DNA from 2 places in the Marinobacter sp. V34 genome. Region 2 is predicted to be linked to the other one. Evidence: predicted binding sites of a transcription regulator. Region 2 holds the regulator's gene; the other holds the start of a gene.
The links. The regulator sigma-54, encoded in region 2, starts transcription at its own class of promoters, with help from an activator protein. The targets are predictions, from matches to a motif close to ANTGGCATNNANNTTGCTNT.
Positions count from the first base shown of each region.

Region 1: a site for sigma-54 is predicted at 3,829-3,848, ahead of flgA (flagellar basal body P-ring formation chaperone FlgA). Genes of this name have one in related genera too.

Region 1 covers NZ_JBUPZY010000007.1:156,085-161,967, forward strand. The annotation lists gene AC0B60_RS13145 (sodium-dependent transporter) at 1-790, shown strand, start outside; gene AC0B60_RS13150 (MFS transporter) at 795-1,985, opposite strand; gene AC0B60_RS13155 (CheR family methyltransferase) at 1,995-2,822, opposite strand; gene AC0B60_RS13160 (chemotaxis protein CheV) at 2,864-3,796, opposite strand; gene flgA (flagellar basal body P-ring formation chaperone FlgA) at 3,996-4,700, shown strand; gene flgM (flagellar biosynthesis anti-sigma factor FlgM) at 4,880-5,206, shown strand; gene AC0B60_RS13175 (flagella synthesis protein FlgN) at 5,214-5,684, shown strand; gene AC0B60_RS13180 (pilus assembly protein PilB) at 5,728-5,883, opposite strand, start outside.
Region 2 covers NZ_JBUPZY010000003.1:389,305-395,187, forward strand. The annotation lists gene lptA (lipopolysaccharide transport periplasmic protein LptA) at 1-281, shown strand, start outside; gene lptB (LPS export ABC transporter ATP-binding protein) at 259-984, shown strand; gene AC0B60_RS07285 (RNA polymerase factor sigma-54) at 1,137-2,663, shown strand; gene hpf (ribosome hibernation promoting factor) at 2,788-3,096, shown strand; gene ptsN (PTS IIA-like nitrogen regulatory protein PtsN) at 3,192-3,662, shown strand; gene rapZ (RNase adapter RapZ) at 3,691-4,572, shown strand; gene AC0B60_RS07305 (HPr family phosphocarrier protein) at 4,580-4,849, shown strand; gene mgtE (magnesium transporter) at 4,960-5,883, shown strand, end outside.

The DNA of each region.
Region 1 (5,883 bases), on a different contig from region 2:
GGGCTATGCCATGACCACTGGCCACTTTGGCCAGGCGGTAGCCTTCCTGTTCCAGCCTGACTTCTCGAAGCTTACCACCTCCGGCGTATTGGTTGCCCTGGGCCACGCCTTCTTCACGCTCAGCCTCGGCATGGGTGTCATGATGGCTTACGGCTCCTATCTGCCGAAGAATATCTCCATCGCCAAGACCTCCGTAACCGTCTCAATCATGGATACCGCCGTGGCGTTGCTGGCCGGGCTGGCTATCTTCCCGATCGTATTCGCCAATGGCCTCGAGCCAGGCGCGGGTCCCGGCCTGATTTTCCAAACCCTGCCACTGGCATTCGGGCAAATGCCCATGGGCAGCCTCTTCGGCACGCTGTTCTTTGTGTTACTTATCTTTGCCGCCTGGACATCCGGCATTTCGCTGCTGGAGCCCATTGTTGAATGGCTAGAGGAACAGAAGGGAATGAATCGTACGGTGAGCACCGTCGGGGCAGGTATCGTCTGCTGGTTATTGGGTGTGGCCTCCGTCCTTTCACTGAACCTGTGGTCGGATGTGACACCGCTGGGTATGTTTGCGATGTTTGAAGGCAAAACCATTTTTGACCTTCTGGACTTCCTGACCGCAAATATCCTGCTGCCCCTGGGTGGACTGCTGGTCGCCGTGTTTGTCGGCTGGACATTGTCTCGACAGACTCTGGAAAGCGAACTGGCCATGTCACCGGGCACATTCTCGGTCTGGTATCGCGTTCTGCGTTACTTTACACCCATTGCTGTGGCCGTCGTGTTCGTCTACAACCTGATATAACGGATTAGGCGGGATGCCGGCCCCTGCCCTGGGGCCGGCTCGTCAGCCAAACCGCCATCAAAACACCGTGTAACACCAGGAACGGCACGGCAATCAACAACAGCCCATTCCAGTCAAACGCCACCAATACCGCACCAGCACTCAGTGCCGCAGTCGCCTGCGAGCCGAATACCATCAGGTCATTGAGCCCCTGAACCCGGAACCGCTCCTCATCGCGATATCCCTGCGGCAACAGCGTGGTGCCGCCGACAAACAGGAAGTTCCAGCCAACCCCCAACAGGATGAGCGCAAACAGGTAATGGTGAAAGCTGATGCCGCTAAACGCCAGGGCCACACACCCCAGGTAGGCCAGCAATCCCAGCCCCATCATCCTTGGAATACCCACCACACGAATCAACCAGCCACTGATCAGCGACGGCAAATACATAGCCATGATGTGGATCTGAATGACCCATTTGGCATCCTCAAGTGGGTGAGCCGCGACTTCCGTCATGCTCAGCGGTGTTGCTGTCATGATGAAACTCATGAGTGCGTAACCGATAGCCGCGGCGCTGATGGCCGCCCATATGACCGGCTGCCGCAGGATGGAAGTCATCGGGCGACCGCCCTCACCCACGGTTTCCCGTACCCGCTCGCCGCTGGCACGGTAGCCAAGCACCAGAACGGCCATGGCGAGCACCTGCACGACACTCAGGGCAAGCCAGCCGCCCATGAAGGGGTGTTCAGCCTGACCTCCGCCACCTAATAACGCAATTTCCGGCCCCAGCCAAGCCGCTACTAGACCGCCGAGAAGGACCCTGGCCGCGGCGGAACCCGCCATCTCGGGTGCCACCGACTCCATGGCGGCAAAGCGGTATTGGTGAACCACCGCCAACCCGGTTCCGCCCACAACCGCCGCAGCGCATAAAAACGGGAAACTTGCACTCCAGGCTGCCACCGCACCGAGTAACCCTGACAACGTACCCGCCAGCGCACCAAGCAACATCACCGGCTTGCGCCCCAGGCGCGCCATCATCCACGTCGCCGGCTTGATGGACAGGACCGTCCCAACAACCACAAGGCCCACGGGCAAGGTTGCCCACTCGGGTGATGGCGCCAGAAGACGTCCGTGAATGCTTCCGATAAAAACGATGAAAGGCGCTGTACACATGGCAAGCGCCTGGGCGGCGACCAGTATCCATACATTGATCGGCATTGGGGGGGCCTATTTCTTGCGGTAAATGATCCCTGGGTGGCACTGCACCATTTCATAGAGGTGAGGTAACCCGTTCAGCGATTCCGATGCTCCCAGTATCAGATACCCACCGGGATTGAGAGTGGCATGGATACGGGTCAGGATGTCCTTTTTAAGCTCTGCCGAGAAGTAGATCAGTACGTTTCGGCACATAACAATATCGAACTTTCCGAGCATGTAGCGTTCAAGCAGGTTCAGTTCCCGAAACTCCACCATGCTCTTGATCTGGGGTCGGATCTGCCAGCTACCGTTCATTGCGGGGGTGAAAAACTGCTTTTGCCGCTCGGGTGACAGGCCCCGACCAATGGCAATCATTTCATACTCGCCGCGCCGGGCAACCTCAAGAACGCTTTTGGATATGTCGGTGGCGGTGATCTTCACGTCCCGCAGCCTACCCGGCCGTTGGCGACGAAATTCTTCAGTAATCATCGCTACCGAATAGGGCTCCTGCCCTGTCGAACAGGCGGCAGACCAGATACGAAGCGACTGTGTTGATTTTCTATCGCCGAATTCCGGCAGCAGCTTTTCCTGCAGGATGCGGAACGGGTGATTGTCCCGAAACCAGAGGGTTTCATTCGTCGTCATCGCGTCGATCACGACTTCCTTCAAACTGCTACGACCAGTTCGTTTCACGCGATCAAGCAGGTCACCCAGGGTACTCAGCTTGTTCTCTTCCATGATGCGCCGCAAACGGCTTTTTACCAGGTACTGCTTGTTCTCCCCGAGCAAAATGCCACACGCATCCTGCAGGAATGATTTAAAGGCCTCGTATTCCTGTGGCGTTATTTCAGCTTTCATTGGATCTCATTATCGAGTGACTCGGATGTAACGGAAGAGCGTCACTGCTCGCGATCGACAATTTCCATGACCCGTTCGGCCAGCTCATCGGGGCTGAATTTAGCCATGAAATCGTCAGCGCCTACCTTCTGCACCATAGCCTTGTTGAACACACCACTCAGGGACGTGTGCAGCATGATAAATACGTCCTTGATTGCAGGCTCATTTTTACACTTGGTGACCAGAGTGTACCCGTCCATTTCGGGCATTTCGACATCGGATATGATCAAACACAGGTGGTCGACGGCGCGAGAACCATCCGCCGTAATCTCTTTCAGGTAATCCAAGGCCTGCTTGCCGTCATTTTTTGTCACCACCTCCATACCGATGGCCGTGAGGCATCGTTCTATCTGACGTCGGGCCACGGCGGAATCATCCACGACGAGTACCGGCAGATGGCCGGGCACCCGCTCTGAACTACGGTTGCGAACGTCTTCGGTGACATCCTCCTCAAAGGGAGAGACTTCGGAGAGTATCTTTTCAACATCGATAATCTCTATCAGCTTGTCTTCAAAGTGGGTTACCGCCGTCAAGTAAACGTCTTTGCCCGCACCCTTGGGTGGCGGCAGGATGTCTTCCCAGTTCATATTCACGATGCGGTCAACACCGGCCACCAGGAAACCCTGGGTTTTGCGGTTGTATTCGGTAATGATCACGAAGCTGGTGGCCATTTCTTCCTTGGGAATACCGGGAAGCCGGATTGACATGCCAAGGTCAATGATAGGGATAGTCTCGCCACGAATATGGGCTACACCCCGCACCATAGGGCGACTATTCGGCAACGATGACAGCCTGGGGCACTGCAGCACTTCCTTGACCTTAAAGACGTTAATACCGTACATCTGCCGGCCGCGAAGGCGAAATAACAGCAGTTCCAGGCGATTCTGCCCCACCAGCTGGGTGCGCTGATTTACACTGTCTAATACCCCTGCCATCGTTTTTTATCTCCCGCTCAAAACATCTTGCTGCCGGCACGCATCTTGCTGCGTTGATCTATAAAGTCGCTTGATACCAGCTATGTGCCGGTTTATTGACTCACTCAATAGGTTTAACGGCCGGATCCGGAAATCATTAGGACATTCCCGAACTCGGGGCCTTGCCTGATTAATGACAGCATAGGACAAACTGCCGCGTATGCGCATTACCAATTTGACTATCATACTGCTAATCGCCGTATCGGCCTGCCCTGCAATGGCTTCCATGACCACGGCGGAACAGATTCACGGTGGCGCGGAACAGTTTCTGGCGGCATTTTCAGGCGCTCAGGCAGAAGAAGGCTTTACGGTTTCCTACGATACCGGCCAACTCGACGCCCGCCTCTCGCTCGCTACCTGTGAGAAACCACTCAGTGTGTCGTTCAGCGGCGACCCCTGGAAGACCACGCAGCCCTCGCTGCTGGTATCCTGCGAGGGTGACCGCCCCTGGCGCATGTTCCTTCCGGTATCGGTCACTATAACCGGTGAAGCCATGGTCGCCGCCCGCCCGCTCGGCCGCGGCGAACGGCTGACAAAAACGGCAATACAATCAGATCACGTGGTAGTGAATTCGATTCGACGGGGTGCAATAACCAACGTCGAGCAACTTGTGGGCATGGAAATGCGCCGTGGAGTGAACGCCGGAACCGTATTTACCCCGGATTTGGTGTTGGCGCCCGCAGCGATCGAACGGGGAGACCATGTTATCATCAGCGCCCGCAGCGGCAATTTTTCGGTAAACTCAAGGGGTAAGGCCCTGGCCAGTGGCGGCATCGGAGAACAGGTTCTGGTTGAGAACCTCTCGTCTTCCCGTACTGTGCGTGCCCGTGTGACTGCACCCGGCCATGTTGAGATTCCCATGTAGCCCCGTTCCCGGCATTGATTCACCGGAAACGGCAATTTATTGCCGGCTTTTGGGAAAGATGACAAGAGTGTCATTTAACTCTTGCAAAAATCGCTAAAGAAACGTCAAACCATGCCGTTAGACAGGTATGAAATTCGTGGAGCCGCCCAACGCGGCTGATCAGCTAAGCAGGTAACGTTATGTCAGTTGACTTTAATGGAATAGGCCCAGGCCAGGTCAACACCCAGAAAACCACGGCCGACAAATCTTCCGGTGCCCAGAGCACTCAGCCCTCTACGGCTGAGCAGGCAAAGACCCAGGCGCAAAGTGCCCGCGGTGAAAATGTCAATTTGAGCAGCCAGGCGAAAAACCTGAAACAGCTCGAACAGAAGCTCGGTAATTATCCGGAAATGGACGATGATCGTATCGAGCAGATCCGCTCTGCCCTGGAAAGCGGCTCTTACAAGATTGACGCAGAGAAACTGGCCCAGAAAATGCTTGAGATGGATGAAAGCATTTTCGGGTGAGTAAATCATGGCCGCAATTGATGAATTGAAAGACCTTTTATCCCAGGATATCCGCCAACTTGAATCCCTGGCGGACATCCTGAAGCAGGAAAAAGCCTGCCTTTCCACGTCTGATATCCGTAAACTCGAAACCCTGACTGGCGAGAAAAACACTCTGCTGGGTCAGGTTCGTGATCGGGCCAAACTGAAAATCCGCCTGCTGGTATCAATGGGTTTTCGACCTGAAAACGGAGCACCCTCGCGCTTTATTCTCAGTGCAGGCCTGTCAGATGTGTACGACTTGTGGCGGGACGCCGATGAACGCCTTAAGGTCTGTCACCAGCTGAATAGCAATAATGGGCGGGTTGTCAGCCATCTGCAGAAACGCCTTTCACGTCTGACTGATATATTTCGCGGTGTTGCTGGCCACCAGACCCTCTACGGCGCTCAGGGCGAGCAAAAAGCCGTATCACACCGTACCATCCTGGCGAGCGCCTGACTGGCCGTTGGGCTCCGTAAACATCGGAGCCCAAAACACCTCATTATCGAGTGTAGATCGTCATCTGTGAATCCGGATGGAAGCGGATATTGTCGAGAGCAATGTTCCCCATCGATGGCCCCTGGCTGCCGCTGACCCGTATATTGTCCATGCGGATCTGTTCGATCCTTTCCGGGAAGGCCAAGGTGAGCCCGCCATC
Region 2 (5,883 bases):
AGGGTGAAACCGACGCTCGCGCCCTGACCATCACCTGGTCCGCCTCCGACAACCGGGTCACCTTTAAGCGCGAAGCCGTGATTGAACAGGGCGGCAACCTGTTCCGCGGTGACGTGATTCATTACGACAGCGCCGAGCGCGTGGTAACTGCGGAAGGCGCCGCTGACCAGGGCGATGGCAGCGGTCGCGTCGAAATGGTCATCCAGCCGCGCGGCAACTCCGGCAGCAATTCAGATAACCCTAACGGACAGGATACCGATGGCAGTTCTCAGGGCCAGTAACCTCGCAAAAAGCTACAAGCAGAAGAAGGTCGTCATCGACGTTTCCCTGGAAATTCGCAGTGGCGAGATCGTCGGTCTGCTTGGCCCCAATGGCGCGGGCAAAACAACGTGCTTCTACATGATTGTTGGCCTGGTCCCCGCCGACAATGGTCGCATCACCATCGACAATCAGGACATAACGCCACTACCCATGCATGGCCGAGCCCGAAAAGGAATCGGCTACCTGCCCCAGGAAGCCTCCGTGTTCCGCAAGCTCACCGTGCGCGACAACATACTGGCTATCCTGGAAACCCGCCGCGAACTCAAGCGAGCGGACCGAGAGGCCAAGTTAGAGGAACTGCTTGAAGAGTTTCACATCACCCACATCCGCGATAGCGTTGGCATGGCCCTTTCAGGGGGGGAGCGTCGGCGGGTGGAAATCGCCCGCGCGTTGGCGATGGAGCCGGCGTTCATCTTGCTGGACGAACCTTTCGCCGGGGTCGACCCCATCTCAGTGAGCGACATCAAGCAGATCATCCGGCACCTGCGGGACAAGGGCATCGGCGTACTGATCACCGACCACAATGTGCGGGAAACCCTCGATATCTGCGAGAATGCCTACATTGTCAGTGGCGGCCACATCATTGCCTCTGGCAACTCGGACGATATACTGGCCAACCAGCAGGTCAAAGAAGTGTATCTGGGCAACGAGTTTCGCCTGTAGTACACTCGGCAAAGAACTTGCTTGGCGCGGCAAGTAGCCAGCATACAAAGAGTTTTTGTGCAACCCCGGCTCCAGAGAGCGCCCGAGTGACGCAAAGAGAGAGCCTGAGTGACGGAAGAGAGAGACCGAGTGACGGATCCTGAACCATGGTTATGAAAGCCTCATTACAGTTAAAGCTGGGCCAAAGCCTGACCATGACGCCCCAGCTGCAACAGGCTATCAGGCTTCTGCAGCTCTCCACCCTGGATCTCCAGCAGGAAATCCAGCAAGCATTGGAATCCAACCCAATGCTGGAAACCTCGGAAGACGACGACAACCAGAATCCGGAATCAACGGACAGTGACAACGAATCCTCTGAAACTGCGTCGGCCGAGGAATCCAACACCACCTCCGACACCGCAACGGAGTGGGACGAATCCGAGAACGGGCCTGACTGGTCATCCGAAACGGACAGCCCCGACACCATTCCCGACGACCTTCCCGTCGACACCGCCTGGGATGACATTTACCAGTCAGCGCCCGCTTCAGCGGCCCGTAACGACGACGAAAACGACCACGACTTCGAGACCCGCAACTCCCCCACAGAGACACTTCAGGACCACCTGGAATGGCAACTGAATCTGACGCCCATGAGCGAGCGGGATCAGGCCATCGCCCACGCCCTGATGGATGCGGTTGATAACCACGGCTACCTGACCTCTCCGCTTGAGGAAATTCATTCAGGTATGGTGGACGAAGCCGATGAAGACCCGTTGGAACTGGACGAAGTGGAAGCCGTTCTTCACCGTCTTCAGCACTTCGACCCACCTGGCGTATTCGCCCGTAATCTGCAGGAATGCCTGCTGATCCAGCTAAACCAACTGCCCCCGGAAACGCCTTGGCTGGCCCAGGCGCGACTGGTGATCACCCACTATATAAACCTGCTGGGCAATCGCGATTACGCCCAACTGTTGCGCCGCAGTCGCCTGAAAGAAGAACAGCTACGGGACGTGCTGGCGCTTATTACCGGGCTGAACCCGCGCCCTGGCGACACGCTGGACCAGGGCGAGCCAGACTACGTCATACCTGATGTGATCGTGCGCAAACACAATGAGCGCTGGCGCGTGGAACTGAATCCTGAAATTGCACCGCGCATTCGTGTGAATGCAAGCTATGCTTCTCTTATAAAGCGTGCGGACAGCAGTGCCGACAACACTTACCTGCGAGACCAGTTGCAGGAAGCAAAGTGGTTCATCAAGAGCCTGCAAAGCCGCAACGAAACCCTACTCAAGGTGGCCACGCGCATTGTCGAGCACCAGCAGGGATTCCTGGATCATGGCGAGGAAGCCATGAAACCATTGATTCTCTCTGATATTGCCCAGGCGGTGGAAATGCACGAGTCGACCATTTCAAGGGTCACCACCCAGAAGTACATGCACACACCGCGGGGCATATTTGAACTTAAGTATTTTTTCTCAAGCCATGTTAGTACCGACGAGGGTGGAGAGTGCTCATCCACGGCAATCCGCGCGATGATCAAGAAACTGATTGCGACGGAAACTCCGAAAAAGCCATTGAGCGATAGCAAAATTGCAGCCATGCTAGGAGACCAGGGTATCAAGGTGGCTAGACGAACCGTGGCCAAGTATCGCGAGGCAATGCACATTCCTCCGTCCAACGAGCGAAAACGATTGGTGTAGGAAGCGTCTGTTCCCGGCCTCACGGGGAGAGCCCTTTCCTGAAAGTATACCGCCTGCAGCATAACGCTGTGGCACACAGCTGGCATCCTGACGGGTGCCGGCAAGCTGAAAACAGGAGAAGCCTATGCAACTCAATATTTCAGGCCATCACGTAGAACTGACTCCCGCACTGAAAGATTACGTATCAGGCAAATTTGAAAAGCTTGAGCGGCACTTCGACCATATCAGCAATTGCCAGGTTACCCTTGAGGTGGAAAAAGTGCGCCAGATGGCGGAAGCTACGCTTCACGTGATAGGTGGTGAGATTCACGCAAAGGCCGAAAACAGCGATATGTACGCTGCCATTGACGCATTGGTAGACAAGCTGGACAGGCAGATCCTGAAGCACAAAGAAAAGAACGTAGACCGGATGCATGGGAACGGCGCCCGCTAGGACGACTCCCCCTGCATGACAGTTAATCGAGCTGCGGCACTGGCTTACCAGGCAACACGTGCCGCAGCCTTTTTTTACGGAACTGCAGTCGATTCATGACCGACACATCCCTGACTATCGAGAACATTCTCGCGCCGGAGCTGACCCTTTGCCGGGTGCCTACGTCCAGCAAAAAGCGGGTTATGGAAACCATTGCCGAGCAGATCCAACAGCACGACTCTTTGCTCAGCGACACCGAGATATTCAACAACCTGGTCGCTCGCGAGCGGCTTGGAAGCACAGGTATCGGACAAGGCATTGCGATCCCCCACTGTCGCCTGGAAGGGCTGGATCACGTGGTCGGCGCTTTGCTGACCCTGGAAGAAGGCGTTGCGTTCGATGCCATCGACAATCAGCCGGTGGACCTCGTCTTTACCCTGATCGTCCCCAAGGAAGCCACCAGCGAGCATCTTGAGCTTTTGAGCCAGCTTGCTGAAAAGTTCAACGAGCGCGCATTCTGCGACCAACTGCGTCAGTGCACCGATGCAGCCTCTCTTTATCGCCGGATGACAGCCGAGACAAGCTGAATAACTCCATATCCAAGGTGAACGGGCTATGAAACTGATCATCGTCAGCGGCCGATCAGGTTCCGGGAAAAGTACCGCGTTACACGTTCTCGAAGACCTGGGCTATTACTGCATCGACAACCTGCCCATTGGCCTGCTGTTCCCTCTCACACAGGAAGCCACCAACCAGAATTCTCCCGGCCGGCTGGGAAAGATGGCTGTCAGCATCGACGCCCGCAACCTTTCCGGAGAACTGAGCAACTTCGAGAATATCTACCGCAGCCTTCAGGATACCGGCGTCACCATAGAAATCATTTATCTGGACGCCGATGAACAATCCCTGTTGCAACGCTTCCATGCCACGCGCCGGAAACACCCGCTGAGTGATGACAAAACCTCCTTGCGGGAGGCCATCGGTAACGAGAAGAAGCTTCTGGAGCCCCTTTCCAAGCTGGCGGACCTTTACATCGATACCACCGGGCTGTCCATGTACGAGCTCCGGGATATGGTGAAGCAACGGGTCGCTGGCAGGCGCCATCAGGAACTGGCGCTGCTATTCCAGTCGTTCGGGTTCAAGCATGGCGTGCCACTGGATTCGGACTATGTGTTCGATGTGCGCTGCCTGCCCAATCCATACTGGGACACCAGCCTTCGGCAGTTCGTGGGGACCGACCAGCCGGTCATCGATTTTCTCGAAAAGGAGCCGTTGAGCCGTAAGATGGTCGACGATCTGACCCAGTTCCTGGAAAACTGGCTGCCATCGTTTGCCGACAGCAACCGCAGCTACATGACCATATCCATCGGCTGCACCGGTGGCCAGCATCGCTCGGTTTATATCTGCGATCAGCTCGGCCGCTATTTCTCGGGCAAATACAGCAACGTGCAGGTTCGCCACACCGAACTGCCCCACCTGCAAAGCAGGGAAAGCTGAAGCGCCTATGATCCGCCGCCCCATTACCATTATCAACAAACTTGGGCTCCATGCCCGGGCGGCAGCCAAGCTGGTCGCCAAGGCCTCCGAATTCGAAAGTAGCATTCAAATCAGCCGGAAAGGTCGACAGGTAGACGCAAAAAGCATTATGCCCGTGATGATGCTGGCCGCCAGCCAAGGGACAGAAGTGGAGCTGATTGTAGACGGGCCGGATGAATCCGAAGCTGTCGACGCGCTGGTCACACTGATCAACGATTACTTCGGGGAAGGCGAATAATCGCCCGCACCGGGAATCCTCGCCCGTCTACGGCATTCACCTACAACTCTTCCTCACCTATGTTACCTAACTCCGCTATAATACGAGGGTTTTCTGACTGTGGGTGATCCATGACCGATATTCTGGAGAAAAGCCAAGCGCGCCAACGCCTTCGCTCCCTGAGCGAAGCGCTGGACAGTGGCGCCCTGAAACAGGTTGCCCGCATCCTGAATGGCGGCCTGAGCCCCAGTGACATCGCCCACCTGCTCGAATCATCGCCACCCCGCCAGCGTGCCCTACTCTGGAACCTGGTCGACAAGCAGCTTGAAGGCGAAGTCCTCCAGTATCTGAACGATGATATCCGAGGTTACTTCCTGAGCCAGCTGAACGCTCAGGAACTCGCCGATATCATCGAGGATTTCGAGTCGGACGATCTGGCCGACTTGCTGCAACAGTTGCCAGACACGGTGATCCAGGAAGTCCTGGACACCATGGACGAGCAGGATCGTCAACGCGTCGAAGAAGTACTCTCCTACCCGGAGGACACCGCCGGCGGCCTGATGAACACGGACACCATTACGGTGCGCCCGGACATCAGTATCGACGTGGTTCTGCGCTACCTGCGTCGTCATCGCAATCTGCCCCCGATGACGGATAGCCTTATCGTGGTAAGCCGACGCGACGAGTTCATCGGCATGTTGCCCATCACCAAGATGCTTGTATCCAACCCGGCGGCGACCGTGCGAGAGGTAATGGACACAGACATCGAGCCGATACCGGTTACGCTGTCCGACACCAAGGTGGCAACCCTGTTCGAACGTTACGACCTGATCTCAGCACCCGTGGTCAGTGAGGAAGGCCGACTTCTGGGCCGGATCACCATCGATGACGTGGTCGACGTTATTCGCGAGGACGCAGACCACTCCCTGATGAGTATGGCCGGCCTTGATGAAGACGAAGACACCTTTGCTCCCATTCTGAAGACCACCCGGCGCCGGGCGGTGTGGCTGGGCATCAACCTGCTCACTGCCTTTACAGCCTCGGCCGTGATCGGG